DNA from 2 places in the Georgenia phoenicis genome. Region 1 is predicted to be linked to the other one. Evidence: riboswitches for the same ligand, from Rfam matches in the RefSeq annotation. Region 1 holds a riboswitch; the other holds the start of a gene.
The links. Region 1 has a riboswitch for thiamine pyrophosphate ahead of AA0005_RS02390 (thiamine ABC transporter substrate binding subunit). Riboswitches for the same ligand answer to the same signal wherever they lie in the genome.
Positions count from the first base shown of each region.

Region 1 (15,351 bases):
CGGCACGCGACTCGTCTTCCACACGATGGTGATCTTCTCCCTCTACCTGCTCTTCGCCGGGCACAACCAGCCCGGTGGTGGCTTCGCAGGCGGTCTCATCGCCGGTATCGCGCTCACCGTGCGCTACCTCGCGGGTGGCCGCTACGAGCTGGGCGAGGCGCTGCCGGTCCAGGCCGGCTGGATCCTCGGCACCGGACTGTTCCTCTCCGCCGGCGCCGGCGCCATCCCGCTGTTCCTCGGTGGTGACGTGCTGCAGTCGGCGCTCGTCGAGGCGGACCTCGGCCCGATGGGCGAGCTCAAGCTCGTCACGACGATCTTCTTCGACGTCGGCGTCTACCTCGTCGTCGTCGGACTCGTCCTCGACATCCTCCGCACCCTCGGGGCGGAGGTCGACCGCCAGGGCGAGCGCGAGGGTGACGTCGCGCCCGACGTGCCCTTCGACTCCCCGGAGGTCACCGCCGACGACGCCGCCCCCGAGGCCGCGCCCGCCGGCTGGGTGGCGAGCCCTCGCCCCACGGACGGAGGCCCCCGATGATCGACACGTCCCCCAGCCTCGCCCTCGTGCTCCTCGTCGGGGTACTCGTCGGCGCCGGCGTCTACCTCCTCCTCGAGCGCAGTCTCACGCGCATCATCATCGGCATCTCGATGATCTCCAACGGCGTCAACGTCATGTTCCTCGTGGCCAGCGGCCGCGCCGGCGGGCCCCCGCTCGTGGGGACGACCGCCCCGGAGAACATGAGCGACCCGCTCCCGCAGGCCATGGTCCTCACGGCCATCGTCATCACCCTCGGGCTCACTGCCTTCCTCCTGTCGGTCGCCTACCGCGCCTGGCAGCTCAACGGCCACGACGAGGTGCAGGACGACCTCGAGGACCGCCGGATCGTCCGCCTCGCGGAGAGCAACGTCGTGCCCGCCCGCAGCACGGACGACGCCGGCACCACGCTGGCCGAGGACGCCGCCCTGTCCCGGGACGAGACGCTCGTCCTGCCCCGCCGAGAGGGTGGCAACCGCCGCCGTCCGGGCATCGGCCTGGACGACGAGGAGCTGCGATGAGCTTCCTCCTGCCGCTGCCCGTCCTCATCCCCCTCGTCGCAGCGGGGCTGGCGCTCGCGCTCGCCCGCTTCCCGCACGTCCAGCGCATCGTCACGCTCGCCGCGCTCACCACCGTCCTCGGCGTCGCGATCGCGCTGCTCGTCCTCGTCAACGACGGGCCGATGGCCGTGGACATCGGTGGGTGGGCGGCGCCCGTGGGCATCGCGCTCGTCGCCGACCGACTCTCCGCGCTCCTCCTCGTCGTCTCGGTCGCCGTCACGCTCGGGGTGCTCCTGTACTCCCTGGCCCAGGGCAACGCCGACGGCGACGAGGGCGCCCCGGTGGCGATCTACCACCCGACCTACCTCATCCTCTCGGCGGGCGTCTCCAACGCCTTCCTCACCGGCGACCTGTTCAACCTCTACGTCGGCTTCGAGATCCTCCTCGTCTCGAGCTTCGTCCTCATCACGCTCGGCGGGTCCCGCGAGCGGGTGCGGGCGGGCACCGTCTACATCGTCGTCTCGATCCTCTCCTCGATCCTCTTCCTCGCCGCGATCGCCCTCGTCTACGCCGCGACGGGCACGGTCAACCTCGCCCAGCTGTCCCAGCGGATCGGGGAGATCGACCCGGGCACCCAGCTGGTCCTCCAGCTCATGCTGCTGGTGGCCTTCGGGATCAAGGCGGCCATCTTCCCGCTGCACGCGTGGCTGCCCGACTCCTACCCGACGGCGCCCGCGCCCGTGACGGCGGTGTTCGCCGGCCTGCTGACGAAGGTCGGCGTCTACGCGATCATCCGCACCCAGACGCTGCTCTTCCCCGACGGGCGGGCCGACGACGTCCTCATGGTCCTCGCGCTCCTCACGATGGTCATCGGGATCCTCGGCGCCGTCGCCCAGCAGGACATCAAACGACTCCTGTCCTTCACCCTCGTCAGCCACATCGGCTACATGGTGTGGGGCGTGGCGACGTCGACGGAGGCGGGGCTGTCCGCCGCGATCTTCTACGTCGTCCACCACATCACCGTCCAGACGGCGCTCTTCCTCGTCGCGGGACTCATCGAGCGCCGGGGTGGCACGACGTCCCTCGCCAAGCTCGGGTCTCTCGCGCGCGTGGCCCCGCTCCTCGCGATCCTCTACTTCGTCCCGGCGATGAACCTCGCGGGCATCCCGCCGATGTCCGGGTTCCTCGGCAAGGTCGGGCTCATCGAGGCCGGTGCGCAGCGGGGCGGGGCGCTGGACTGGACGCTCATCGCCGCCGCACTCGTCACGAGCCTCCTCACCCTCTACGCGGTGAGCAAGGCGTGGAACCAGGCCTTCTGGCAGGAGGCGCCCGAGCCGCTGCCCGACACCACGACCCCGCGCTCGATGGTCGGACCCACCGCCGCGCTCGTCGCGATGTCCCTCGCCTTCACCGTCGTCGCCGGGCCGCTGTTCGACTACACCGACCGCGCGGCCCGCGACCTGCGGGCGCAGACTCCGTACATCACGACGGTGCTGCCCGACGGCATGCGCGGCTCCGGCCAGTCCTCGGACCTCACCGAGGAGGCCGAGCGCAACGGCGAGTCGGGTCAGATCAGCGAGGAGCAGGAGACCCGGGAGGAGGTTCCGTGAGCCCGCAGCTTGCCGACCACCAGCCGACCGAGCACCGGCCGCGCCACCGCTTCCGGCCCCGCGCGAACTGGGGTGTGCTCCTGTGGCTCACCGTCGTGTGGGTCGCCCTGTGGGGCGACCTCAGCCTCGCGAACGTCGTCATCGGCGCCTTCCTGGCCGTCCTCGTCACCGCGGTGCTGCCCCTGCCGACGACGCCCTTCGACGGCCGCTTCCGTCCCTGGGGTGTCGTCCTGCTCCTCGCCTACTTCCTCTGGGACGTCGTCAAGGCCTCGGTCGAGGTCGCGGCGCTGGCGGTGCGCCGCGAGCCGCCGCGGGGAGCGGTCATCCGGGTGCGGCTGCGCAGCCACAACGACGTCTACCTCACGATGGTCGCCGGGATGACGTCCCTCGTCCCGGGCTCCGTCGTCATCGAGGCGCACCGCATCACCGGCACGCTCTACCACCACATCCTCGACGTCGAGATGCACGGCGGGCTCGAGCGGGCCCACCAGGCCGTCCTCGACCAGGAGGAGCGCATCCTGCGTGCCTTCGGCAGCCGCGAGGAGCTCATCGAGGCCGGGCTGGCGCCGGGCAGCTCCGCGCGCGCCGGCAAGCTCCGCAGCCGCTCGGGGGACCGGGTCGATGCGGACATGGACGCGCGGCGGGAGGAGGAGTCGTGACCGTCGTCTACATCATCTGCTTCGTCATCCTCCTGGCCGCAGCGGTCATGGCGCTGTCCCGGGTGGAGCGCGGGCCGAGCATGTTCGACCGCATCCTCGGGGTGGACGTCACCACTGCCGTGCTCATCGGTACGGTCGCCCTCATTGCCGCGGCCACCAAGCGCGGCGACCTCGTGCCCGTCCTCATCGTCCTCGCGCTCGTCGGCTTCATCGGCTCGGTCTCCATCGCCCGCTTCGCCGCGGCGGAGTCGGCCGAGGAGGGCCGCATCCTCACCAAGGACGAGCTCGAGGACATCCTGGCGCGGCGCGAGGCGGAGGGGGAGGACTCCCCGACCGACGACGAGGACGAGGACAGCGGGGCGGTCATCGTCTCCGTCGAGTCCGACGACGACGAGGAACACCGCAGGAGGGACCGATGAGCCCCGACACCGTCCTCGACGTCGTCGCCGGTGCCCTGCTCATCGGCGGGGCGCTGCTCGCGCTCGTCGCGGGCCTCGGCATCCTCCGCTTCCCCGACCTGCTCTCCCGCATGCACGCGGCGACCAAGCCGCAGGTGCTCGGGCTCATGCTGCTCATGACCGGGCTGGGCATCGAGCTGCGCAGCGTGACGGCGGGGATCACCCTGCTGCTCGTCGTCGCCTTCCAGCTCGTCACGGGCCCGATCTCGGCGCACATGCTCAGCCGGGCCGGCTACCGCACCGGGAAGATCGAGCACTCGCTGCTCGTCGTCGACGAGCTCACCGAGGACCTCGAGCGTGCGGAGAAGCTCGACGAGCTCGACCGCCTCGAGCTGGAGCGCGAGCAGGCCGCCGCCGGCACGGACGAGGGCCGCGACGAGCGCGGCACCTCGCCCGCGGGGGGCTGACTACGGCCCGGTGACCGGGTTGGGCGACTTCTTCTCCACCGGCCCGCCGTACCACTTCGCCGCGCCGGCCTGCGCCAGCTGCCGGCTGAGCCCGATGACGGCGCCGCTGACGGCGGCGAAGACGACGACCTCGGTGAGGCTGACCGCGGGGTCGTCGTTGTCGTCACCGGGGGGCTCGTGGCCGGTGACGGCCTTCCACCCGATGTCGAGGATCTTGTTGGCGAGAACGCCGGCGAGGATTGCCGACCCGGTGCTGACGATCTTCCACCCGATGTCCATGTCACTCCGTCCTTGAGGGCTGGGGACAAACCTAACGGGGGGCGTGGCGGCACGCACACCTGGTCCCGCGGTAGCATCGGTGGCGAACGACAGGGGAGCACCGGACGGTGCTGAGAGTGCGGCGAGGCCGCAGACCCTCGAACCTGCTCCGGTTAGCACCGGCGAAGGAAGTCGGGATTCTCTCCCCGGGACGGGACCACCCGTACCCGGACCCCTCCTTGCACCTGAGGAGGAGCCATGACCACCCACCGCACCCGCGCCGCCGCCCTCGGGCTGGCCGCCACCCTCGCCCTCGCCGCCTGCAGCGCCACGACGGGCACCGGGGAGGAGGAGGACGAGGACGTCCTGCGCGTCGTCACCCACGACTCCTTCCACCTGAGCGACGGCCTGCTCGCCGACTTCGAGGAGCGCACCGGCTACACCGTCGAGCACATCACCCCCGGCGACGGCGGAGCGCTCGTCAACCAGCTCGTCCTCACCCGCGACAACCCCCTGGGCGACGTCGTCTACGGCATCGACAACTCCTTCGCGGCGCGCGCCGCCGGGGTGCTCCAGCCCTACCGCTCCCCGGACGCGACCGGGACGGTGCTGGACGACCGGCTCACCGCCGTCGACTTCGGCGACGTGTGCGTCAACGTCGACCACGAGTGGTTCAGCGCGCAGGGCCTCGCCGAGCCGCAGACCCTCGAGGACCTCACCGACCCGGCCTACGCCGACCTGCTCGTCGTCACCAACCCGGCGACGTCGTCGCCCGGGCTGGCCTTCCTCCTCGCGACCGTCGGCGCCTTCGGGGAGGACGGCTGGGAGCAGTACTGGCGCGACCTCGCCGCCAACGGGGTGCGGGTCGTCGAGGGCTGGTCGGACGCGTACTACGTCGACTTCTCCGGCTCCGAGGGCGCCGGGCCGCGGCCCCTCGTCGTGTCCTACTCCTCCTCGCCCGCCGCGGAGGTGCCCGAGAACGGCTCCGCGCCGCGCACCGGCGCCCTCCTGGACACCTGCTTCCGCCAGACCGAGTACGCGGGCGTGCTCGCCGGCGCCGAGAACGTCGAGGGCGCCCAGGAGTTCGTCGACTTCCTCCTCTCGCCCGAGGTCCAGGCCGACATCCCCGGCTCCATGTACATGTACCCGGTGCTCCCCGGCGTCTCGCTGCCGCAGGCGTGGGCCGACCACGCCCCGGTGAGCCCGGCGCCCCACGAGGTGGACCCGCAGGCCATCACCGACAACCGGGACCGCTGGATCGAGACGTGGACCGAGATCGTCGTCGGCTGACGAGCCCCGCGGGCGCCCTGGGCTGGGCGCTCGCGGCGGGGGTGCCGCTCGCCTTCCTCTCGGTCTTCTTCCTCTGGCCGGTCGCCACCATGGTGGCCCGCGGCTTCCTGCCCGACGGCGCGCTCGACCTCGGTGGCATCGGTGAGGTGCTCTCCCGCCCGCGCACGTGGCGGGTCATCGGGATCACCGTCGGGCAGTCGCTGACCGCGACGGCCGCCGCGCTCCTGCTCGGCCTGCCCGGCGCCTACGTCCTGTACCGCTGCCGCTTCCGCGGACGGCGGCTGGTGCGCGGCTTCATCACGGTGCCCTTCGTGCTGCCCACGGTCGTCGTCGGTGTCGCGTTCCGCTCACTGCTCGTCGAGACCGGCCCGCTGGGCTTCCTCGGCCTGGACAGGACCTTCGCGGCGGTGGTCGCGGCACTCGTCTTCTTCAACTACGCCCTCGTCGTGCGGACCGTGGGCGCGCTGTGGGAGCGGCTGGACCCGCGCGCCGAGGAGGCCGCCCGCAGCCTCGGTGCCTCCCCGTGGCGCGCGTTCCGCACGGTCACGCTGCCGGCGCTCGCCCCGGCGGTCCTCTCCGCCGGCGCCGTCGTCTTCCTCTTCTGCGCGACCTCCTTCGGCCTCGTCCTCACGATGGGCGGGCCGCGCTACGGCACGATCGAGACCGAGGTCTGGGTCCAGACGACGCAGTTCCTCGACCTGCGCGCGGCGGCAGTGCTCTCGGTGCTCCAGCTCGCCGTCGTCGGCGCGGCGCTGCTCATCGCCTCGCGCGCCCGGCGGCGCTACGACCGCTCCCTGCACCTGCGCACGGACCGCACGGCCACCCACCCCCTCCGGCTGCGCGGCCCCGGGCGGCCGGGACCGGACGTGCCGGCGGTGGTCGTCACCGCCGTCGTCGTCCTCGGCCTGCTCGTCCTGCCGCTCGCCCACCTCCTCGCCGGCTCGCTGCGCACCCCGGAGGGCTGGGGGCTGGAGAACTTCCGCCGGCTGGCGACGACGGGCGGCGCCAACGCGCTGACCGTCACCGTGTGGGAGGCGACCCTCAACTCGCTGCGGGCGGCCGTCGACGCGACGGTCCTCGCCGTCGTCGTCGGCACGCTCGTCGCGCTCGTCGTCTCCCGGCGGCCGCGCTCGCCGCGGGGACGGCGGGCGCTGGGGGTGCTCGACGCCGTCTTCATGCTCCCCCTCGGGGTGTCGGCCGTGACGGTGGGCTTCGGCTTCCTCGTCACGCTCGACTCCCCGCCGCTGGACCTGCGCGGCTCACCCGTCATCGTGCCGATCGCGCAGGCGGTGGTCGCTGTCCCGATCGTCGTGCGGACCGTGCTGCCGGTGCTGCGGGCGATCGACCCGCGGCTGCGGGAGGCGGCCGCCGTGCTGGGCGCCGCACCCGGGCGGGTGCTGGCGACCGTCGACGGCCCCTTCCTCCTACGTGGCCTGGGCCTGGCGGTCGGCTTCGCCTTCGCCGTCTCCCTCGGGGAGTTCGGCGCGACCGCCTTCCTCGCGCGCCCGGAGACCCCGACGCTGCCGGTCGTCGTCTTCCGGCTCATCGGGCGCCCGGGCGCCGAGAACTACGGCATGGCGCTGGCGGCCTCGGTCGTCCTCGCCGTGCTCACCGCGAGCGTCATGATGCTCGCCGAACGCCTCCGAGGAGACAGGATGGGCACGTGGTGAGCGGACTGGAGGCGCGCGGGGTCGTCGTCACCTACCCCGGCGGCCCGACGGCGGTGGACGGGGTGGACCTCGACGTCCCCGCCGGTGAGGTGCTCGCCCTCCTCGGCCCCTCCGGCTGCGGGAAGTCCTCGCTGCTGCGGGCGGTCGCCGGGCTCGAGCCGCTGGCCGCCGGCCGGCTGCGCTGGGACGGGCAGGACCTCGAGGGCATCCCGGTGCACCGGCGCGGCTTCGGGCTGATGTTCCAGGACGGCCAGCTCTTCCCGCACCGAGACGTCGCCGGCAACGTCGGCTACGGGCTGGGCGCGCTGCCCCGCGCCGACCGCGAGCACCGGGTGGCCGAGCTCCTCGAGCTCGTCGGCCTCGCCGGCTACGGGGCCCGGCCGGTCACGACGCTCTCGGGCGGCGAGCAGCAGCGCGTCGCCCTCGCCCGCTCGCTCGCCCCGCGCCCCCGCCTCCTCCTGCTCGACGAGCCGCTGTCCTCCCTGGACCGCTCGCTGCGCGAGCACCTCGCCGGCGAGCTGCGCGACATCATCCACGCCGCCGGCACCACCGCCGTCTACGTCACCCACGACCAGGACGAGGCCTTCACCGTCGCCACCCGGATCGCCGTCATGGCGCGCGGCCACGTGCTCCAGGCGGACACGCCCGAGCGCCTGTGGCGGGCACCGGCGGGCGAGGAGGTGGCCCGCTTCCTCGGCTACGGGCCGGTGGTCGACGCCGTCGCCGTCGACGGCGGGGTGCGCGGACCGCTCGGGACGGTCGCCACCCCCAACGCGGGGAGCGGGCCGGTGCGGCTCGCCCTCGGGCCGCGGGCGCTCGTCCCCGACGACGACGGCGCACCCCTGCCCGTCCGCGGGTGGCGGGTGCGCCGCGGCGAGAAGGAGCTGGACGTCACGCTCCCCGACGGCCAGGGCGCGGTGCTCCGCGTGCCGGCCGACGGCCCGGTGCCCGAGAGCGTGGGCGTGCGGGTGCTGCCCGAGCACGTCGCCGTGCTGGGGGCACGGTGAACGAGACGCTCGCGCTGCTCCTCCTCGTCGCGGTGGTCGCCGTGCCCGCGCTGCTCCTCGCGCGCTCCCGTCGCCGGCTCGGCAGCGCCGTGCGCCGCACCGAGCGGCTGGAGGTATGGGCCGCGCCCCGCGGCTGGCGGGTGCTCGGCGCCGCGCCCGAGGTGCTCGGCCGCTGGCAGTGCCCGCCCTTCACGGCCCCCGAGCGCGACGTGGACGACGCGGTCACCGGGCCCCACCGCGGCCGGGAGGCGAGCTCCTTCCGCCTGGAGACGGCTGCCGGGGTCACCCACGTCGTCACCGTCGAGCTGCGCGCGAGCGTGCCGGTGGCCCAGCTGATGACGGACGGCGTCCCGGCCGAGGAGCTGGGCACCGAGGGTGGGGCCTGGCTGCGGGACCGCTCGCCGAGCGGGATGTCGGTGCGGGCCGAGCAGGGCGTCGTCGTCGGCTGGCTGCCCGGCGAGCCGCTCCTCACCGAGCTCGACCGCTACCTCGACGTCCTCGTCGACGTCGCGGACACCCTCGAGCAGCTCGGCTGAGCGGGCCCGCGGCCGCGCGGGTGCAGGATGGGGGGATGACCGAGCACCTCCCGACGGACGAGATCAGCACCGGACAGCGGGAGGAGGTGCCGGCCACCGACTGGAACCCGCGGGGCACCCGGGTGCTGAGCGACCCGCTCGCCGCCTACGACGAGATGCGCGAGCGCTGCCCCGTCGCGCGGGGCACCGCCGGGGACTGGACACTCTTCTCCCACGCCGACGTCACCGCCGCGGCCCTCGACGACCGCACCTTCTCCAACGGTGTCTCCCGCTTCCTCCAGGTCCCCAACGGCCTGGACGGGCCGACGCACACCGCCTTCCGCGCCGTCGTCGAGCGCTACTTCACCCCGGAGCGGATGACCGCCGCCGAGCCGGTGGTCGCCGGCGTGGCGGCGCAGGTCGTCGCCGGGCTGAACGTGCCCGGGCGGGTGGACGCCGTCGCGCTCGGCGCGCGCTTCGCGGTGCGGGCCCAGTGCGCCTGGCTCGGCTGGCCGGCGGAGCTCGAGGACGAGCTGCTCGGGTGGGTGGCCGACAACCACGCCGCGACCCGCTCGGGCGACCGTGCCCGCACCGCCGAGGTCGCCGCCCGCTTCGACGCGATCATCCGCTCCCTCACCGACGCGCGGCGCGCCGCGGGGGACGCGGCCCCCGCGGACGTGACGACCGAGCTCGTGCGCGAGCGGGTGGAGGGCCGGCCGCTCACCGACGAGGAGATCGTCTCGGTGCTGCGGAACTGGACGGGCGGGGACCTCGGCTCGATGGCGCTGTGCGCCGGTGTCGTCCTCGCCTACCTCGCCGACCACCCGGCGCTGCAGGACCGGCTGCGCTCGGGGGTCTCCGACCGGGAGCTGAACGCCGTCCTCGACGAGATCCTGCGCATCGACGACCCCTTCGTCTCCAACCGCCGCGTCACCACCGAGGCCGTCACCCTCGGCGGCCGGGAGATCGCCGCCGGGGAGCGCGTCCACCTCAGCTGGACCGCGGCCAACCGTGACCCGCGCGTCTTCGGCGACCCCGACGAGTTCGCGCCCGAGCGCAACGCGCCCTACAACCTCGTGTGGGGCATCGGGCGCCACGTGTGCCCCGGCCGCCCGCTCGCCACCCTCGAGCTGCGGGCCCTCACCCGCGCGGTCCTCGCCGCGACGACGGCCGTGGAGGCGGACCCCGACCGCCCGCGCGAGCGCGAGCTGCCCCCGGTCGGCGGCTACGCCGTCGTCCCGCTCGTCCTGCGCTGAGGCCGGGCGGAAGGGGCGCGCGCTGCCGCGAAGCCTGCGAGGCTGGGCGGACCTGTAGCGAGAGGAGACGTGGTGCTCGGACTACCAGACAGCGTGCGCGTGCTGCTGTTCGACCTCGACGGCGTGCTCACCCGGACCGCCGCCCTCCACGCCCGGGCGTGGACGGAGACCTTCGACGAGGTGCTCCGGGAGCACTCCCGGCGGACGGGGGAGCCCTTCGTCCCCTTCGACCCGGTGGCGGAGTACGCCGCGCACGTCGACGGCAAGCGCCGGGTCGACGGCGTGCGCGACTTCCTCGGCAGCCGCGACATCACCCTGCCCTTCGGGACCCCGACCGACAGCCCGGAGCGGGAGACCATCAACGGCATCGGCAACCGGAAGAACGAGCGCGTCCTCCAGCTCATCACGACCGAGGGCGTCGAGGTCTTCCCCGGCTCCCTGCGCTACCTCGAGGCCGCGCGGGAGGCGGGGCTGCCCTGCGCCGTCGTCTCCTCCAGCGCGAACGCCGCCCTCGTGCTGGACGTCACGGGCCTGGAGGACCGGATCGACGTCCTCGTCGACGGCTCTGTCGCCCACGCGCTCGACCTGCCCGGCAAGCCCGCCCCCGACACCTTCCTCGAGGCGACGCGCCGCCTGGGCGTCACGCCGCGGGAGGCCGCGGTCTTCGAGGACGCGCGCGCCGGTGTGGCGGCGGCCCGGACGGGCGGCTTCGGCTACGTCGTCGGCGTCGACCGCCTCGGGCAGGCCGACGCACTGCGCGAGGAGGGCGCCGACGTCGTCGTCACGGACCTCGAGGAGCTCCTGTGACCGAGCCGACCCTGCCCGTCGAGCCCTGGTGCCTGCGCGAGCGGGGCCTGGACCTCGACTCGCTCGGCCGGATGGAGTCGCTCTTCGCGCTGTCGAACGGGCACCTGGGCCTGCGCGGCAACCTCGACGAGGGTGAGCCGGTGGACCAGCAGGGCACCTACCTGTCCGGCTTCTTCGAGCACCACCAGCTGCCCTACGCCGAGGGCGGCTACGGCTACCCGGAGTCCGGGCAGACGATCGTCAACGTCACCAACGGCAAGCTCGTCCGCCTCCTCGTCGACGACGAGCCCTTCGACATGCGCTACGGCGAGGTCCTCTCCCACGAGCGGGTGCTCGACCTGCGCGCCGGCACCCTGCGCCGGGTGACCGACTGGGTCTCCCCGGCCGGGCGGCGGGTCGTCGTGCGCTCCACCCGGCTCGTGTCCTTCACCCACCGCGCCGTCGCCGCCGTCGAGTACGAGGTCGAGCCCGTGGACGGGCCCGCGCGCCTCATCGTCCAGTCCCAGCTCGTCGCCAACGAGGACCCGCCGGAGGCCGACGACGACGACCCGCGGGTGGCCGCCGCCCTCCAGGACCCGCTCGTCGCCGTCGCCAGGGACGTCGAGCAGCGCGGCGCCGTGCTCCTCCACCGCACCCGCACGAGCAACCTGCTCGTCGCGGCCGGCATGGACCACGACATCGAGTGCCCCCGCCAGTTCGAGGTGGAGAACGAGGCCCGCGAGGACTGGGCGCGCACGACCGTCGTCACGCGCCTGGAGGCGGGGGAGACGCTGCGGGTGGTCAAGCACGTCGCCTACGGCTGGTCCGGCACCCGCAGCGCCGACGCCCTGCGCGACCAGGTGGCCGCCGCGCTCACCAGCGCCCGCTACGCCGGCTGGGACTCCCTCGTGCGCGACCAGCGCCGCTACCTCGACGACTTCTGGCGCTCGGCGGACGTCGAGGTCGACGGCGACCCGATCCTCCAGCAGGCGGTGCGCTTCTGCCTCTTCCAGGTGCTGCAGGCCGGCGCGCGGGCCGAGGGCCGGGCGATCGGCGCCAAGGCGCTGACGGGCACCGGCTACAACGGACACACCTTCTGGGACATCGAGGGCTTCGTGCTGCCCGTCCTCGTCATGACCGCACCCGACGCCGCGGCGCACGCGCTGCGCTGGCGGGCCTCGACCCTGCCGCTGGCCAAGGCCCGGGCGGCGACGCTCGGCCTCGCGGGCGCCGCCTTCCCGTGGCGCACCATCCAGGGCGAGGAGACCTCGGCGTACTGGCCCGCCGGCACCGCCGCCTTCCACCTCAACGCCGACATCGCCCGCGCCTTCGAGTACTACCGCCTCACCACGGGGGACGAGAGCCTGGACCGCGAGTGCGGGGCCGAGGTGCTCGTCGAGACCGCGCGGCTGTGGATGTCGCTGGGCCACCACGACCGCTCGGGCGCCTGGCACGTCCAGGGCGTCACCGGGCCCGACGAGTACACCGCCGTCATCGACGACAACGTCTTCACCAACCTCATGGCCGCGCGGAACCTGCGCTCCGCCGACGGCGCGTGCGAGCGCAACCCGGACCTCGCCGTCGCCCTCGGGGTGGACGACGACGAGCGGGCGGCCTGGCGGGCCGCCGCGGAGGCGGTCCACGTGCCCTACGACGCCGAGCTCGGCGTGCACCCGCAGTGCGAGGGCTTCACCCGGTACGGGGAGTGGGACTTCCACGACGGCGGGACCCGCTACCCGCTCATGCTGCACGCCCCGTACTTCCAGCTCTACCGCAAGCAGGTCGTCAAGCAGGCCGACCTCGTGCTCGCCATGCACTGGTGCGGGGAGGCCTTCACCGACAAGGACAAGGCGTGGAACCTCGACTACTACGAGCGCCGCACCGTGCGTGACTCCTCGCTGTCGGCCTGCACCCAGGCGGTCATGTGCGCGGAGGTGGGGCACCTGGACCTCGCGCACGCCTACCTCCACGAGGCGGCGCTCGTCGACCTGCGCGACCTCCAGGGCAACACCGACCAGGGGCTGCACATCGCCTCCTCCGCCGGGGCGTGGACGGCTCTCGTCGACGGCTTCGGCGGGATGCGCGAGCGCGGGGACCGGCTGCACGTGGCGCCCGCGCTGCCCGAGACGGTGACGCGCCTGGCCTTCCGGGTGCTGTGGCGCGGCATGGCCGTCAAGGTGGAGGCGGACCACGACGAGGTCACGTGCACCCTGCTGAGCGAGGACGGGGAGGAGCTGGCGATGAGCGTCTACGACGAGGAGGTCCGCGTGCGGGCGGGGGAGCCGGTGACGCGCCCGGTCGTGCTGCGCCCGCCGCTGCTGCCCGCCCCGCCGCAGCCGGCGGGGCGCACGCCCCGGCCCGCCGGACGGCAGCCGCTCTCGGTCGCCCGGAGCGCCTCGTGAGCGCCGCCGGCCCGGGGCAGGCCGAGGCCGTCGCCGCGATGGAGGCCGCCGGCCTGGCCCACACGGTGACCCGGCACGGGCGGGTCGGCAGCCTCGCCGAGGCGGCCGCGGCCCGCGGCGTGGAGCCCGGGGCGATCGTCAAGACGATCGTCGTGCGGCGCGCGGAGGGGGACTACCTCTTCGTCCTCGTCCCGGGCGACCGGCAGATCTCCTGGCCCCGGCTGCGGGCCCTGCTCGGCGTGAGCCGGCTGTCCCTGCCCGACGCCGCCACCGCCCGCGAGGTGACGGGCTACGAGCGCGGGACCATCACGCCCTTCGGGGCGCTGCACGCCTGGCCGGTGGTCGCCGACGAGCGCGTGCGGGGCACCGTCTCGATCGGCGCGGGCGCGCACGGCGTGGCCGCGACCGTCGACGGCGCCGCCCTGGTGACGGCGCTCGGCGCGCGGGTCGCTGACGTCACCGACCCCGCCTGACGGTCCGGCCGAACCCCGCCCGGGGTCTTGCGCCGGGTGGGATGCTGGAGGCCCGCCGACGGGAGCCGAGAGATGTCGCTCGAGGTGCTGGGTCCGCGCGCCTGCCGCCGCCTGCTCGACCAGGTCTCCGTGGCCTGGCTCGCCCACTGTGCCGACGGCGCCGTCCACATGGTGCCGGTGAACTTCACCGTGCACGGTGACGAGATCGTCGTGCGCAGCGGCTACGGCCGCTCGCTCACCGCCGTCGTCGAGGGCCGCCCCATCACCGTCGCCGCCGGCCACTTCGACGAGGAGAGCCGGACCGGCTGGTCGGTGACCGTGACCGGCCGGGCGCACCTCGTGGGCGACCCGCTCGTCAACCCGGGCGCCCCGGCGGCCGACGTGTGGGCCGAGCTGCCTGCCACCGTGCCCGTCGCCGTCGCGATGACGACGGTCACCGGGCGACGGGTCCGCTGAGCGGCCGCTACTGGAGCAGCGTGCGGTCGTCGAGGCCGGCGCCGGCCTGCGCGAAGGCCTGGAGGAGGTCCTGGACGGAGGCGCGCTGCTTGCGCTCCCCGGCGATGTCGACGACCACCCGGCCCTCGTGCATCATGATGAGCCGCGTCCCCACCCGCAGGGCCTGGTCCATGTTGTGGGTGACCATGAGCGTGGTGAGGTGGTGGCGCTCGACCGCCTCGGCGGTGAGCCGGGTGATGAGGTCGGCCCGCTGCGGGTCCAGTGCGGCGGTGTGCTCGTCGAGCAGGAGGATCTTCGGCTCGCTGAAGGTCGCCATGAGGAGGGACAGCGCCTGGCGCTGACCTCCGGACAGCAGCCCGACCTTCATCCTCAGCCGGTTCTCCAGGCCGAGCTCGAGGGACTCGAGCTCGGAGCGGAAGAACTCGCGCTTCGCCTTCGTCACCCCGAGCCGCAGGCCGCGGGACTTGCCGCGGGCGTAGGCGATCGCGAGGTTCTCCTCGATCGTCATGTCCGGGGCCGTGCCGGCGAGGGGGTCCTGGAAGACCCGGCCGAGGTGGGCGGCGCGGCGGTGGTCGGGCAGGCGCGTGACGTCCTCGCCGTCGACCGTCACGGTGCCGGAGTCCGGGCTGATCTTCCCGGCGATGGTGTTGAGGAGGGTCGACTTGCCTGCGCCGTTGGAGCCGATGACGGTGGTGAACTCGCCGGGCTCCAGGTGCAGGGTGATCCCGGCGAGCGCGATGCGCTCGTTCGGGGTGCCGGGGAAGAAGGTCTTGGTGACGGAGTCGATCGTCAGCATCACTGGCCTCCCGCCGGCGTCGTGGTGGCCGCCGTGCGGCGCAGCGAGCGCAGCGCCCCGACCTTGCGGAACACGCCCCAGCGCGGCAGGAGCAGGGCGGTGACGACGAGGACGGCGGAGACGAGCTTCATGTCGTTGGCCTCGAGCCACGGCACCTGGAGAGCGAGCTGGATCGCCACCCGGTAGAGGATCGAGCCGAGGACGACGGCGAGGGTCGAGATGACGATGAGCCGCGAGCCGAAGACCGCCTGGCCGAGGATGACGGAGGCGAGCCCG
Region 1 is NZ_CP154855.1:472,433-487,783, forward strand. It holds gene AA0005_RS02355 (Na+/H+ antiporter subunit A) at 1-535, shown strand, start outside; gene AA0005_RS02360 (Na(+)/H(+) antiporter subunit C) at 532-1,053, shown strand; gene AA0005_RS02365 (Na+/H+ antiporter subunit D) at 1,050-2,642, shown strand; gene AA0005_RS02370 (Na+/H+ antiporter subunit E) at 2,639-3,301, shown strand; gene AA0005_RS02375 (monovalent cation/H+ antiporter complex subunit F) at 3,298-3,720, shown strand; gene mnhG (monovalent cation/H(+) antiporter subunit G) at 3,717-4,166, shown strand; gene AA0005_RS02385 (DUF4235 domain-containing protein) at 4,167-4,445, opposite strand; TPP riboswitch at 4,527-4,632, shown strand; gene AA0005_RS02390 (thiamine ABC transporter substrate binding subunit) at 4,683-5,714, shown strand; gene AA0005_RS02395 (ABC transporter permease) at 5,690-7,384, shown strand; gene AA0005_RS02400 (ABC transporter ATP-binding protein) at 7,378-8,391, shown strand; gene AA0005_RS02405 (hypothetical protein) at 8,388-8,927, shown strand; gene AA0005_RS02410 (cytochrome P450) at 8,963-10,162, shown strand; gene AA0005_RS02415 (HAD family hydrolase) at 10,235-10,969, shown strand; gene AA0005_RS02420 (glycoside hydrolase family 65 protein) at 10,966-13,350, shown strand; gene AA0005_RS02425 (aminoacyl-tRNA deacylase) at 13,389-13,823, shown strand; gene AA0005_RS02430 (pyridoxamine 5'-phosphate oxidase family protein) at 13,896-14,279, shown strand; gene AA0005_RS02435 (ABC transporter ATP-binding protein) at 14,287-15,075, opposite strand; gene AA0005_RS02440 (ABC transporter permease) at 15,075-15,351, opposite strand, start outside.

Region 2 (15,351 bases), 1.9 Mb from region 1:
GGCTCGGTGCCGCGCTCCAGCTGGACGGTGAAGGGCGTGAAGCCACCTTCGTGAGAGGCGGCGTGCTGCCCGTCGACCCACACGTCGGCCCGGTAGTCGACGGCCTCGAAGTGGAGGAGGAGGACGTCGCCGTCGGCGAGGTGGGCGAGCTCCTCGGCCGTGACCGTCCGGCGGTACCAGACGACGTCGACGGCGTGCTCGGCGGCGACGCCGGACAGCTCGCTGCCGGGCGGGAAGGGGACCTGGATGGTGTGCGCGAAGGGGTGGTCGTCACGGTGCCAGCCGCGCTGGGTGCCGATCTCCTCGGGGTCGGGGGCGAACTGCCACTCCCCGCCCAGGTCGAGCCATGCCGGCCGGCACAGCATCGGCCGGGGGTACCCGTCGTCGCACCAGGCGGTAAAACCACTCACCCGCACTCAACTTCGTCGTCATCGCGGGGAGACTGACGCAGCTTTGCTTCGTAGCACACATCGGCTGCACGACGCCGGGGCCAGGGTCCCGAACAGCGAAGGCTCCCGGCCCGCCGTATCGTCGAACGATGAGCACCACCGCCCCCGCCGGCCACCGTCTGGGCGACCGCTTCGCCCGCGAGCTGCCCGAGCTCGCCGTGCCCTGGCGGGCGGCGGACGCCCCGAGCCCCGCGCTGCTCTTCCTCAACGAGCCGCTCGCCACCGAGCTGGGCCTCGACCTGGACGAGCTGCGCAGCGAGGAGGGCACCGGCCTGCTCGTCGGGACCCGCGTACCCGCCGGGGCCACCCCGGTGGCCATGGCCTACGCCGGCCACCAGTTCGGCTCCTACTCCCCCCGCCTCGGTGACGGCCGCGCCCTCCTGCTCGGCGAGCTCACCGACACGAGCGGCCGGCTGCGCGACCTCCACCTCAAGGGCTCGGGCCCCACGCCCTTCGCCCGCGGCGGTGACGGGTACGCCGCCGTCGGCCCGATGCTGCGCGAGTACGTCGTCAGCGAGGCCATGCACGCGCTCGGCGTGCCGACCACCCGCTCTCTCGCCGTCGTCGCCACGGGTGCCACGGTGCGGCGCGAGACGCTGCTGCCCGGTGCGGTGCTCGCGCGCGTCGCCGCCAGCCACCTGCGCGTGGGCACCTTCCAGTACGCGCGCGCCACCGGCGACCACGAGCTCCTGCGCCGCCTCGCCGACCACGCGATCGCGCGCCACCACCCGCACGCCGCCGTGGCGGAGAACCCGTACCTTGCGCTCGTCGAGGCCGTCGTCGGCACCCAGGCGGCGCTCGTCGCGCATTGGATGCTCGTCGGCTTCGTCCACGGCGTCATGAACACCGACAACATGACGATCTCCGGGGAGACCATCGACTACGGGCCGTGCGCCTTCATGGAGGCCGTCGACCCGGCCACCGTCTTCAGCTCGATCGACGCCCGCGGCCGCTACGCCTACGGCAACCAGCCGGCCGTCGCCCAGTGGAACCTCGCCCGCCTCGCCGAGGCGCTCCTCCCCCTCGTCCACACCGACGACGACGAGGCCGTCCGCCTCCTCACCGACCTCGTCAACACCTTCCCCGCCCGGTACAGCGCCGCATGGACGGCGGGCATGCGGGCCAAGCTCGGGCTCGCGGAGGACGACGACGGCGCGGACCGGCTGGCCACCGACCTCACCGCGCTCCTCGTGGCCGCCCGTCCGGACCACACGACCTTCTTCCGCGCCCTCACAGCGGCCGCCCGCGGCGACTCGGGCCCGGTCCGCGAGCTGCCCGGGTTCGACGCCCGCCTGGGCCGGTGGCTCGAGCAGTGGCGGGCCGCGAACCCGGACCCCGCGCTCATGGCGAGCCACAACCCGGTCTACATACCGCGCAACCACCTCGTCGAGGAGGCGCTGGACGCCGCGACCGCCGGGGACCTCGGCCCCGTCCGCGAGCTGCTCGACGTCGTCACGCGCCCCTACGAGGAGCGGCCCGGTCTCGAGCGGTACACCGAGCCCGCGGAGCCCGACACGCCGTTCATCACCTACTGCGGCACCTGAGGTCCGCGCGGCGAGCCTGCACGGCAGGGCGGCGCGGGCGGTGAGGATGAGCGACGTGGACCTGTGGGTGCTGGCGGCCGTGCTCGGCGCCGTCGTGCTCGGCGCCGTCCTCCAGCGCACGAGCGGCATGGGCACCGGACTGGTCGTCTCCCCCACCTTCGTCCTGCTCATCGGCCCGGTCGCGGGCGTCATGCTGACCAACGTCACGACGGTCGTCTCGGCGCTCGCGCTCGCCGTCGTCATGCGCCGCGACATCGACTGGCCCCGCTTCTGGCGCATCGCGCCGACGATCGTCATCGGCTCCGTCCCCGCGGCGCTGCTCGTCGGCGCCGTCGACGCCGGGTGGCTGGAGGTCGTCATCGGTGCAGCGCTGCTGCTCGCGCTCGCCCCGATGGCACTGTCCTGGCAGCTGCCCGACCTCGGCCGCGCCGCCGCGCCCGTCGCCGGGCTCACCGGCGGCTTCCTCAACACGGCCGTCGGCGTCGGTGGGCCCGCCGTGCTGCTCTACGCCCAGGCCACCCGGTGGGCGCAGCGGGCCTTCGCCGCGACGCTCCAGCCCGTCTTCCTCACGATGGGCGTGGTCTCCCTCGCGACCAAGACGCTCATCGGTGCCGCCTCGGGCGCCGCCGGTCTGCCGCAGTGGCCGCTCGTCGTCGCCGCCGTCGCCTCCGTCCCGCTGGGCGTCCTCGTCGGTGGCCGGGTGGCCCGCCACGTCACCCCGGCGACGGGCCGGCGGGTCGCCGTCGCCGTCGTCGTCCTCGGTGCCACGGCGACCCTCGTGCGGGGCGTCCTGGCCGTCACCTGACGCAACTCGCCCGGCGAAGTTGACCACCGATGTCTGTGACCCGTGGCACAGTGGCGCCCAGCCACTGCCGCACGACACCCGGGGAGACCACATGGACCAGCTCGGCGAGGACCTCAGCCAGTTCTTCGGGGACGTCTCCGGGGTGGTGTGGGGACCCTTCGTGCTCATCCCGCTGCTCTTCGGCGTCGGTCTCTTCCTCTCGATCCGGCTGCGCGGCCTGCAGTTCCGCAAGCTCGGCGCCGCCCTCCGCCTCGGCATCATCAAGCGCCGCGACGTCGGAGCCGACGACGGCGACGTCTCCCAGTTCCAGGCGCTCACCACCGCCCTGGCCGCGACCGTCGGGACCGGCAACATCGTCGGTGTCGCCACGGCCATCGCCATCGGCGGGCCCGGTGCGCTGTTCTGGATGTGGGTCACCGGCCTCGTCGGCATGGCCTCGAAGTACACCGAGGCCTTCCTCGGCGTCTACTACCGGCGCACCGACGCGGCCGGCGAGAAGTCCGGCGGCCCGCAGTACTACCTCGAGCGCGGCATCCGCGGCCCGCTGGGCAAGGTGCTGGGTCTCGCGTTCACGATCGCGGCGATCATCGCCTCCTTCGGCATCGGGAACATGACCCAGGGCAACTCGGTCGCGGGCAACCTCGACCGCTCCTTCGGCGTCCCGCCGTGGGTGACCGGCGTCGTCCTCAGCGTCTTCGCGCTCGTCGTCCTCGTCGGCGGCATCAAGTCGATCGGCAAGGTGACCGCCGGCTTCGTGCCGATCATGATCGTCTCCTACGTCCTCGGGGCGCTGTTCATCCTCATCGTCAACGTCGCCGACCTGCCCGCGGCGATCGCCCTCATCTTCACCGACGCCTTCTCCGGCACGGCAGCCACCGGCGGCTTCGTCGGCTCGACGATCATCATCGCGGTCCAGATGGGCGCCGCCCGCGGCATGTTCTCCAACGAGTCCGGCATGGGCTCGGCGGCGATCGCGGCCGCGGCGGCCAAGACCTCCCACCCGGTGCGTCAGGCGCTCGTGTCGATGACCCAGACCTTCATCGACACGATCGTCGTCGTCACCTTCACGGGCCTGGTCATCGTCACGACCGGCGTGTGGGACACCGGTGAGGAGGGCGCGGCCACGATGACGGGCGAGGCCTTCACCCACGGCCTGCCCGGCGACTGGGGCCACTACATCGTCACCATCGCCCTGTCGATGTTCGCCTTCTCCACCGTGCTCGGCTGGGCCTACTACGGGGAGCGCTGCATCGAGCGGCTCGTGGGGCGCCGCGGCGTCATGCCCTACCGCGTGGTCTTCTCGCTCGTCGTCTACATCGGCTGCACGGTATCCCTCGAGGTGGTGTGGAACTTCTCCGACGTCATGAACGGCCTCATGGCCATCCCCAACCTCATCGGCCTCGTCATCCTCTCCGGGCTGGTGGCGCGGGAGACGAAGAACTACCTGGCCAACGACCCGCAGCTCAGCGCCACCACCGACGAGGTGCGCGCCTTCTCCCCGAGCCCCTTCGCCGACGATGTCGACACGGTCGTCCGCTGAGCGCTAGACTCGCCCCGACCCCCGGGGAGCGCCACACGGCGCTGAGAGTGCGGAACGTCCGCAGACCCGTCAACCTGATCCGGTTCGTACCGGCGTAGGGAGCAGGGCACCTGTCGGCGTGGCGCCGCCAGGGCTTCGAGGTACCCCTGGGGCCTGAGAGGGCCCACGATGACCACCACCCAGAGCACGACCCAGCCGACCGCCGCGCCCGAGCAGCTCGGGATCGGCGCCCGCTTCAGCATCCACCCCCACTGCGACGACTTCGTCCCCGTCATCCTCGGCGCGCTCGAGGACGCCGAGCAGGCCGGCCTCACCGACGGGCTGGTCCTCGAGACCGACGACGTGAGCACCTACGTCGGGGCTACGGAGGCGCCGGCCGAGGAGCGCCTCGTGCGCTACCTCGCCGCCGTCGTCGCCGGGGCCTCCCGCCTCAGCGGCGGGGGGCACGTCGTCGCCCACGTCCTGCTCTCCCGCGGCTGCCCGGGCGAGCGGACCTGCGACCTGCGCGTCACGAGCCTGCCGAGCCCGGAGCCGGTGAGCGTCGAGCCGACCGGGGTGGCCGCCGTCGCCCAGTGGTCCCTGTACCCGCTGCTCGACGGCGGCGATGGCGACGGCGACCACATGGCGCACATCGAGGCGGCCATCGCTGCCGCCCAGCGCCGCGGGACCGCGGCGTCCGCCGCGCACTACGCCACGAGGCTGAGCGGCGACGTCGCCGAGGTGCTGGCCACCGCCGTCGACGCGTGGGCGCAGGTCGGTGCCCAGGTGCCGCACGTCGTCTCCCACCTCACCGTGTCGGTCGGCTCCCCGAGCGCGGCGGCGGCCCGGTGACCGGCGCACCGCTGCCGGCACCGGTCCGGCCACGAAAGCCGTTCTGGGAGCTCAAGGACCTCATGCTCATGGTCGTGCTCGGGGTCGTCTTCGGCTTCGTGTACTGGGCCCTGGTCCAGGCGTGGAACGGCCTCGCCGTGCTCATGGGCCCGGCCGGCGACCTCGCGCAGCACGTCCTCTTCGGCGGGTGGCTGCTCGTCGCGCCGATCGTCATCGCGATCGTCCGGCGCCCCCTCGCGGGGGTGGCCGCGGAGGTCATCGCCTCCGTGGTCGAGGTGATCTTCCTCGGCTCGCCGGTCGGGCCCACGCTCGTCGTCGCGGCCGCGATCCAGGGCCTGGGCAGCGAGCTCGCCTTCGCCGCGACCCGCTACCGCAGGTTCGGGTGGACCGTCTTCGCCGTGTCGGGACTGCTCGGCGCGGGGCTCGTCTTCTTCTACTCGGCCTTCCGCTCCGGTTGGTACGGGCAGGACATCCTCGCCCTGCGCCTCGTCCTCCAGCTCGTCTCGGGGGTCGCGCTCGGCGGCCTGCTTGCCAAGGTGATCGTCGACGCACTGGCCCGGACGGGCGTCGTCGACAACTTCGCGATCGGCCGGGAGGAGGCCACCCGTGGCTGAGGACGCCGTCGTGCTCGCGGACGTCACGGTCCGCGTCCCGCGCCGGACCGCGCCGGTGCTGGAGGAGATCAGTCTGCGGGTAGCCGCCGGTGAGCACGTCCTGCTGCTGGGGCCCTCAGGCTCGGGGAAGTCGACGCTCCTGCACTGCATCACCGGCGTGGTCCCCCACACCGTCGCCGCACAGCTCTCGGGGACGGTCGCGACCTGCGGCACCCGCACGACGGAAACGAGCGTCGTCGAGCTGTCCCGCCACGTGGGGGTCGTCGCCCAGGACCCGACGGCCGCGGTGTGCCTGCCGACGGTCGAGCAGGAGCTGGCCCTGCCCCTGGAGAACCATGCCGTCGAGCCGGCGGCCATCGACGAGCGGATCGAGGCGGCGCTGCGCGTCGTGGGTGCGGCCCAGCTGCGCGAACGGGCGACCGGGGAACTGTCCGGCGGGGAGTCCCAGCGGGTGGCCCTCGCGGCGGCACTGGTCACCGAGCCGGACGTGCTCCTGCTGGACGAGCCGACGTCGATGCTCGACGCGGCCGGCGTCGCCGACGTCCGCGGCGCCCTGGCCGCCGCGACCGCGCCCGGCGACACGACGGTGGTCGTCGTCGAGCACCGGCTCGACGACCTCGCCGGGGACGGAGGCACGCTGCCCGCACGCGCCGTCGTCGTCGACGAGGGCGGCCGGCTGGTCGCGGACGGCCCCACGGACCGGGTCCTCGACGAGAACGCGGTCGAGCTGCTGCGGGCGGGCTGCTGGCTGCCGCTTGCGTCGGAGCTGCGGGCAGTCGGCGGCCTCGCCGGCGGCCTGCCCGCCAACCGGGCGCTGCTCGAGCGCCTCGCGCAGGAGGATCCCGACGGCGCAGCCGCCGCTGCCCGCGCCGCCCCGCGGGAACCCGTGCTGCGTGCCACCGGCCTCGCCGTCTCGCGGCATACCGGCACCAACGTCCTCACCGGGGTCGACCTCACGCTCCACGCCGGTGAGGTCGTCGCCCTGCTCGGACGCAACGGCAGCGGCAAGACCACCCTCCTCCTCACCCTGGCCGGCCTCCTCCCGCCCGCGGCCGGCGGGGTCGAGGGCCCGCGCGCCGGCATGGTCTTCCAGAATGCGGAGCACCAGTTCGTCGCGCACACGGTCGCCGAGGAGGTCGGTCACGGCCTACCCGGCCCCGCCGAGGACACCGTCCGCCGTCAGCTCCGCCGCCACCGGCTCGAGCACCTGGCGGAGCAGAGCCCCTTCCGGCTCTCCGGAGGGGAGAAGCGGCGGCTCAGCCTCGCCGCCATGCTCGCCCACGACCGTCCCTGCCTGTTCGCCGACGAACCCACGCTGGGCCTCGACCGCCGGGACACCGTCGCCACGGCGTCCGCGCTCCGTGACGCCGCTGCCGAGGGACGCGCCGTCGTCGTCTCCAGCCACGACCTGAGGACGGTGCTCGGCCTGGCCGACCGCGTCGTCGTGCTCGGTGAGGGCACCGTGGTCGCCGACGGCCCGACCATCCCGGTGCTGCGTGACCCGGAGGTCCGCCGGCGGGGCGGCCTCGTGCTGCCGCCCCTCGTCACGTGGCTGGTGGAGGAGGTGCGCGACGGACCGGCGGTCCGGCGCGTGCTGGCGAACCTGGACGCGGCCGTGGGCATCGACCGCCCGGCGCCGGCCGGGGTGGCGCGGTGAGCACGATCCCGGCGCTGGAGCGCCGCAACCCGACGGTCAAGCTCGGGCTCGTCGTCGTCATCTCCTTCGTCGTGATGTTCGTGCTCGACCCGTGGACCCCGGCCGTGCTGTACCTGCTCGCCCTCACCGGCGTGGCAGCCTCGACCCGCACCGGACCACGGACGCTCCTGGTGGCACACGTGCCCTTCGCTGCCTTCGCGCTGGGCGTGCTCGTCGTCAACGCCCTCAGCCGCCCCGGGGAGATCCTCTGGCAGGCGGGCGTGCTCCGGGTGACGACCGAGGGACTCACCGTGGGCGCCGCGCTCGCGGTGCGCACCCTGCTGGTCGGGGTGCTGGCGATCGGGTTCCTGGTCTCGACGGATGCCGTCGCGCTCATGCACAGCCTCCGGCAGAACGCCCGGCTCAGCCCCCGCGTGGCCTACGCGGTGCTTGCCGGGCACCGGCTGCTCCAGGACATGCCTCGTGAGTGGGCGACCATCCAGCAGGCCCACGCCGTGCGAGCACCGCTCCGCCGCGGCGGCGGACCCCCGCGCGGGCCGCGTCATCTCGCCCGGGTGGTGTTCTCGCTGCTCGTCGTGAGCGTGCGACGCGGCGAGCGGATGGCCCAGGCCCTGGAGTCCCGCGGCCTGGGCCTGCACCCGCGCACGACCTGGCGGCCGGTCCACGTCACCCCGGCGGACTGGGCGCTGGCCGCGTCCGTGCTCGCCGTCGTGGCGCTGGTGCTCCTGGGCAGTGGGTGGCTGGGCGTGCTGCGCGGTCCGGCGGCCCTGACGGGCTGAGCCGGGCCGCGCAGCTGCCGGCCTGTCAGTGGCGGTGGACCCCGAGCGTGTCGGTGCCGTTGCCGTCCCAGTCCCCGACGATGACGGAGTCCCCGGGGCGGCCGTAGGTCTGCACGATGTCGGCCTTGCCGCCGGCGATCGAGTTCTTCACGTGGTACGTCGCGGCGCGCCGCACCCCGAAGGTGTCCTGGCCGTTGCCGTTCCAGTCCCCCACGACGACCGTGTCGCCCGCGCGGCCGTAGGCGATGACGTGGTCCGCCTTGCCACCGGCGATGGCGTTCTTCACGTGGTAGGTGGACTGCCGCCGCACGGTCAGGGTGTCGCGGCCGTCCCCGTTCCAGTCACCGACGTGAACCTCGTCGCCCTCCCATCCGTAGGCGATGACGTAGTCGGCCGCCCCGGAGGTGATGGAGTTCTTCATGTAGTACGTCTTGCCCCGCCTGACCGCCAGACTGTCGCGGCCGTCCCCGTCCCAGTCGCCGACGAGAACCTCGTCGCCGACGCGGCCGTAGCCGACGACCCAGGGCTCGGCCCCGGCCTCGTTGCTGTTGTAGACGTGGAAGACGTTGCCCACGCGCAGGGCGAGGGTGTCCTCGCCGTCGCCGTCCCAGTCGCCGGAGTAGACCTCGGTCGAGCGGTTGCCGAGGGCGAACTCCTTGCTCGCGAGCGGACCCCAGTCGTTGTTGAGGTAGACGGTGCTCGTGTGCACGAGCCCGCCGTACACGGCCGCGCGGTCGTTGGCGGCGCGCGCCAGCCAGCCGAGCCGCGAGTAGATGTCGTTGCCCGGGCAGGCGGTGGACGAGACATCGCGGTGGCCGAAGACGCGGTTGAGGCCGCTCCTGTTCTGGCCCGTGGCCTGCGGAACGTAGGGCGTAGTTGCGTCGATGCCCGCGCGCCCGAACTGCCAGCCGAGGATCTCGGCCATGGCGTTCATCGCGGCAGCCGGGACGCCGACCTTCGTGTAGTCGCCCATGACGCTCAGGCCGACGGTGCCGGTGTTGTAGGGCGCGGCGTGGGCGCCGACGGGCATCTTGCCGTCGGGCGAGGCGAGGGAACCGCTGCGGCCCTCGTAGACGCGGCCCCACTTGTCGATGAGGAAGTTGTAGCCGATGTCGCCCCAGCCGCGGGTGATCGCGTGGTAGCTGTAGATGCCCCGGACGACGCTCGCGCTCTGCGACTGGGTGTAGTTGTTCGATCCCGCCGTGTGGTGGATGACGGCGCCCTGGAGGTTCGCGTAGGAGGGGCGCCACGTCATCTGCGACTCGTTCGCGCCCCACCCGGAGCGGCTGATGACCGCGGGCCGCGGGGCGGTGCTGCTGGCGACGGCGGCGGTGCGCGCGCTGGCGACTCCCTGCGGCGCCGCCACGGTGCGGGCCGCGGCCGCGGTGGTCGTCTGCTGCTGGAACGGGAGCGGCGCCGGCTCGGGCGCGGGTGCCAGCGGGTCGGTCTGGGGCACGGTCGCGGCGACCGGTGCGTCGTCCTCGAGGACGACCTCCTCCTCGGCGGGCCACTCGGGCATGAGGTTGAGGCGCAGGTTCGCCGGCAGGTCCTCCGGGTCACCGGAGACCTGGACCTGCACCGCCTCGGCGCCCGCGGCGACGTACGGCTCGGTGCCACCGGTCGTGGTCGCCTCGTCGCTCGCTTGCTCGGCCTCGAGCTGCGACCAGTCCTGCCACTCCCCGTTCTCCATCACGCGGATGAAGACGGCGGCGTCCGGGGCCAGCGCGTCCGCGCCGTCCCAGGTGACGCCGGCGACGTAGAACTCGTCGGTGGCGATGGGGGCGGTGAGCACCGCGACGCCGTCCGTCTCGTTCGCGGCGTCGGACTGGGGGTCGGCGGTGGAGGCGCCCGCGCCGTCGTCGACGACGTCGTTCGCGGGGGCGTCGTCCTCGGCGGTGGGCGCAGCGGCGGTGTCCTCGTCGGTGCCAGGCTCGGCGGAGGCAGTGGCCGGGGCGTCTGCGGCGGAGGTGGGCGCGTCAGTGGCGGCTGCCGGGACGTCCGCGTCGGTGGTGGGCTCAGCAGTCGCCGCGACGTCCGCGTCGACGGCTGGGTCGGTGGAGACAGCGGCGACGGCAACGTCCGCGGCGGAGGCCGTCTCGGTGGCAGCCGGGGCGCTCATGCGGGTCCGCACGGCGGCGGGGGCCACGTCGGCCGTCCCAGCCGCAGGGGCCGGGGTGCTCTCCTCCGTGGACACGTCGCCGGACGCGGTGGCCTGCGCCTCGTCGTCCTGCAGGGGCTCCAGCCCGTCGACCGCCAGCTCCGTGAGGTCACGGTCCGCGGACGTGAGCGCGACGACGGTCACCGGCTCCTCGGGCACGCTCTGCGCACCGGCGAGGGGCGTGAGGCCGCCGAGCAGCAGCGACGTGACGACGAGCGTGGGGCCAGCGGACCTGAGCAGAGGCATGAAGACGAACTTCCGAGTGGACGGCGAGGGGCGGCGCACAGAGGCGTCCCCGGGTATATCGGCTAGGCCGGACGATATATCAGTAATCCACACGAGTCACATGTGTCACACCAGTCACAGGCTACATAATCCGGCGCGTCCGACGAGGCCTGCGCGCTAGCCTCGGCGCCATCTCGCCGGCCCCGGCGGGGACGCCGAGGCAAGGACGCAGGTATGAGCAGCACCCCGGAGCAGCAGGCAGCGGACCACGTCGTGTGCGCCACGTGCGCGGTCGAGTACGGCAGCGGGCCGCTGCCCGAGGTCTGCGTCATCTGCGACGACGAGCGTCAGTGGGTGCCACGCAGTGGCCAGGTCTGGACGACGGTGGGCGAGCTGGCAGCAGCCGGGCACCGCACCGTCGTCGAGGAGCTGGAGCCCGGGCTGATCGGGATCGGCACGGAGCCGGGCGTCGGGATCACGCAGACCGGCAAGCTCCTCGTCACAGAGCACGGCAACCTCCTGTTCGACGTCCCGGGCTACATCGACGACACAGCGGTCGCGGCCATCGCATCCCATGGCGGACTCACGGCGATCGTGGCCAGCCACCCGCACATGTACGGCGTCCAGTCGCTGTACAGCCGGGCCTTCTCCGACGCCCCGATCCTCGTCGCCCGGGCGGACGCCCAGTTCCTGCCCTACCGCCCGCCCGCCGTGCAGCTGTGGGACGAGGCCCACGAGATCCTCCCCGGCGTCCGCCTCGAGCAGATCGGCGGGCACTTCCCGGGCAGCACCGTCGCCCACTTCACCGGGGCCGACGGCCGCGGCGTGCTGCTCGCGGGTGACGGCATCTTCCCCGGCCCCGACGGCCGCAGCGTCAGCTTCCTGCGCAGCTACCCCAACCGCATCCCGCTCTCGGCCGCCGTCGTCCGGCGCATCGCCGACCAGGTCGCCCGCCTCGACTTCGACCGGCTCTACAACAACTTCCGCGGCGTCGTGCCCGAAGGGGCCGGGGACGTCGTCGAGCGTTCGGCGCAGCGGTACGTCGACTGGGTCAGTGGCCGCTTCGACCACCTCACCTGAGCAGCACAAATTGCGTTGAGCCCTTCGGCCGACGTCCAGGACCCTGCTGCCATGAGGCCCTTCGGAGAGCTCGTGCACGAGGCAGCCCACGCCGATGTCGGCGGGTGGGACTTCGCGTGGCTCACCGGGCGCGCCACCGAGGAACGGCCACCGTGGCGGTACAGCCGCGTCCTGGCAGAGCGGCTTGCCCAGGCGAGCTCGGCGCTCGACGTCGACACCGGCGGCGGCGAGGTGCTCGCCGAGGCGCCGGTGCTCCCCCCGACGATGGTCGCGACCGAGAGCTGGCCCCCGAACTTCGAGCGCGCGCGCCGGCTCCTCGGCCCCCGTGGCGTCCGTGTCGTCCGGACCGACGACGGCGCACCGCCCCCCTTCGCCGACGCCACCTTCGACCTCGTCACCTGCCGGCACCCGGTCCGGCCGGACTGGTCGCAGATCGCCCGCGTCCTCGCACCGGGCGGGCACTACGTCGCGCAGCACGTCGGCCCGGACTCCGCCGTCGAGCTCATCGAGCACTTCACGGGACCGCTCCCCCGCGGCGAGGACGGCCGCGACCCGCACCGCGAGGCGGCGGCAGCAGTGGCCGCCGGGCTCGACGTGGTGTCGCTCGAGTCGGCCCGCTGCCGCATGGTTTTCCACGACGTCGGTGCCGTCGTGTGGATCCTGCGCCGGTGCGTGTGGTGGGTCCCCGACTTCTCCGTGACGCGGTACGAGCGCGCGCTGCGCGAGCTCGACGCGCAGCTGCGCGGCGGCCGGGCCCTCGTCACCCACTCGACCCGTCACCTCGTCGTCGCGAGACGGCCGGCGTAAAGAGAAAGGACCCGCCGGCTCGTGGCTCTCGCCGACGATCCTGCGGGTCCTGCTGTGTCCGAGGGGGGACTTGAACCCCCACGCCCTAATACGGGCACTAGCACCTCAAGCTAGCGCGTCTACCTATTCCGCCACCCGGACGAGTGGTGTTCCAGCAACCGGGGCCGCTGGCGACGTCCCAAAAGATAGCACGGCCCGGAGGGCGGTTTCGAACCCGAACGGGCCTCGCGGCCCGAGTGTGGTGAGCGCCACGACCGGCGCCCTGCGCCCACCGGGGACCGCACCGTCGTGTCACCGGGCTGCTGCGCGCCCGGTGCGCCACACTGGGCACGTCCAGCACTCGAGGAGGCCGCGGAATGAGGCTTTTCGGCAAGGTCCGCTCGAGCCGGCCCACGCCCGGCGACGTCGCAGCGGACGGTGCGCCGTCGCCATCCGCGTCCGAGCGGAGTCTGGCCAGGGCCGCGCGGCTGCCGCGGGTGTCGTCGTCCGCGGGGCGGGTCTCGGTGCGCCGCATGCCGGAACGGGCGATGCACGCCGAGCGGGACCCTTTCGACGTGCCGCGCTGGCTGCGCCGCTACGGGCTCATGTCGTGGCTGTTCATCGGGATCGTCGTCGTCGTGGCGATGATCGTCTTCGCGACCACCCGCATCCAGGCGGTGTTCATCGCCGTCTTCCTCGCACTCGTCGTCACCTCGGTGCTGTACCCCGTGGTGAGCGCGCTCGCGCGGGTGATGCCGCGCGCGCTGGCAACCGCCGTCGCCATGCTCGGCTCGCTGGCCGTCGTCGCCGGGATCCTCACCTACGTCATCAGCTCCGTCGCCGGGCAGTGGGAGGACCTGGCTGACCAGTTCGGCCAGGGCATCGACGACATCTTCGAGTTCCTCGAGACCGGCCCGCTACCGGTCCACTTCACCCAGGCCGAGATCTACGACTGGATCAACGGGCTCGTCGCGCAGGCGCAGGAGTACGTGTCGGAGAACGCCGGCACCCTGGCCGGCCAGGTGCTGAGCAACGCGGGCGCCGTCACGCTTATCTTCACCGTCCTCGCGCTGAGCATCTTCGTCACCGTCTTCTTCCTCCTGCGCGGCGGGGACATGTGGCGCTGGTTCATCAACCAGCTGCCGGCCCGCTCCCGGGAGAACGTCCACCGCGCGGCCAGCTCGGGCTGGTACACCTTCGCCGGGTACGCGCGCGGCACCGTCATCATCGCCACCGCCGACGGCGTGCTCGCCTTCATCCTCCTGCTCATCGTCGGGGTGCCGCTCGCCGCCCCGCTCGCCGTGCTCGTCTTCATCGGCGCGTTCATCCCGCTCATCGGCGCGCCGCTCGCGATGATCATCGCCGCCGTCGTCGCGCTGGCCGCCGGGGGGATCGTCGACGCCCTCATCGTCACGGTGGGCGTCGCGCTCATCGGCCAGATCGAGGGGCACCTGCTCCAGCCGCTCGTCATGGGCCGCCAGGTCTCCCTCCACCCGGTGGTCGTCGCGCTCGGCGTGACGGCGGGAACCTTCCTCGCGGGCCTGCTCGGGGCGATCATCGCCATCCCGGTGCTCGCCGTCATCTGGGCCGTCTACTCCGCGCTCCACGTGCCGGACCCGCCCGTGGAGGGTCCGCTGCCCGACCCCCGCGGCATCGCCGAGGGCGTCAACCGCCAACGGCAGCGCCACAACGAGCGCGGCGCCGACAACGGCACCGACGTCGCGCGGGCCGGCCACCCGACCGTGGGCGGGATGCACAGCTAGCGTCACCGGAAGTCGCGCGAGCGGGAGGCCACCTGGAGCGGCAGGTTGCGCACGTGGTCGGCGACGAGGTTGAGCACGCCGTCGCCGCGCTCGACCGTCCCGCGCACGACGAGCGCCGCGCTCGTGCGGGCGACCTGCCGGTAGCGCGCCCACAGGCCCGGGCTGCACACGACGTTGAGCAGCCCCGTCTCGTCCTCCAGGGACAGGAAGGTGACGCCGCCCGCCGTCCCCGGCCGCTGCCGGTGGGTGACGACGCCGGCCACCTCCACCCGGACGCCCACCTCGTGGCTCGCCAGCTCGGCGACGGTGCGGATGCCCTGCGCGGTGAGATCGGGACGCAGGAACTGGGTGGGGAAGCTGTCGGTGGACACCCCGGTGGCCCACACGTCGGCGACGGCGGTCTCCAGCTCGTCCATCCCCGGGAGCATCGGCGCCTCGAAGCCGACGGCGGTGTGCGGCAAGGTGGCGTGCTCCCCCGCCAGCACCCCCGCGGCCCACAGCGCCTCGCGCCGCTCCAGGCCGAAACAGTCGAGGGCGCCGGCCGTGGCCAGCGCCTCCAGCTGGGCGGCGGTGAGCCGCACCCGGCGGGCGAGGTCGGCGAGGTCGGCGAAGGGACCGTTCGCCTCGCGCTCCGCGACGACCCGCTCGGCCGTCTTCTCCCCGATGCCGCGGACCGGCGCCAGGCCGAGCCGGACGGCCAGGTGCGGGTGCGGGTCGACGAGCACGTTCCCGCCCCTCTCCCCGCCGGGAGCCGAGCTGTCACTTCGCTCGACGACGGCCTGGGCCTGGGAGACCTGGACGTCGGCACGCAGCACCCGCACCCCGTGGCGGCGGGCGTCGGCGACGAGGGTCTGCGGGGAGTAGAAGCCCATCGGCTGGGCGGCGAGCAGCGCGGCGTAGAAGGCCTCGGGATGGTGGACCTTGAGCCAGGCGCTGGCGTAGACGAGGTAGGCGAAGGAGAAGGCGTGGGACTCGGGGAAGCCGAAGTCCGCGAAGGCCTTGAGCTTGTCGTAGATCTGGTCGGCGACGTCCCCGGTGATCCCGTTGCGGGCCATGCCCTCGAGCAGCCGCCCACGCAGCGCCTCCATCCGCTCGGTGGAGCGCTTGGAGCCCATCGCCT
Region 2 is NZ_CP154855.1:2,345,394-2,360,744, forward strand. It holds gene AA0005_RS11140 (substrate-binding domain-containing protein) at 1-365, opposite strand, end outside; gene AA0005_RS11145 (protein adenylyltransferase SelO) at 539-1,993, shown strand; gene AA0005_RS11150 (TSUP family transporter) at 2,040-2,798, shown strand; gene AA0005_RS11155 (alanine/glycine:cation symporter family protein) at 2,890-4,338, shown strand; TPP riboswitch at 4,351-4,458, shown strand; gene AA0005_RS11160 (YkoF family thiamine/hydroxymethylpyrimidine-binding protein) at 4,507-5,169, shown strand; gene AA0005_RS11165 (ECF transporter S component) at 5,166-5,783, shown strand; gene AA0005_RS11170 (ABC transporter ATP-binding protein) at 5,776-7,440, shown strand; gene AA0005_RS11175 (energy-coupling factor transporter transmembrane component T family protein) at 7,437-8,219, shown strand; gene AA0005_RS11180 (N-acetylmuramoyl-L-alanine amidase) at 8,245-10,623, opposite strand; gene AA0005_RS11185 (MBL fold metallo-hydrolase) at 10,837-11,682, shown strand; gene AA0005_RS11190 (class I SAM-dependent methyltransferase) at 11,734-12,489, shown strand; tRNA gene AA0005_RS11195 (tRNA-Leu) at 12,545-12,630, opposite strand; gene AA0005_RS11200 (AI-2E family transporter) at 12,846-14,231, shown strand; gene AA0005_RS11205 (error-prone DNA polymerase) at 14,234-15,351, opposite strand, start outside.
Region 2: it holds a riboswitch for thiamine pyrophosphate, as region 1 does, so the genes downstream of both, AA0005_RS11160 (YkoF family thiamine/hydroxymethylpyrimidine-binding protein) here and AA0005_RS02390 (thiamine ABC transporter substrate binding subunit) in region 1, are expected to answer to the same signal.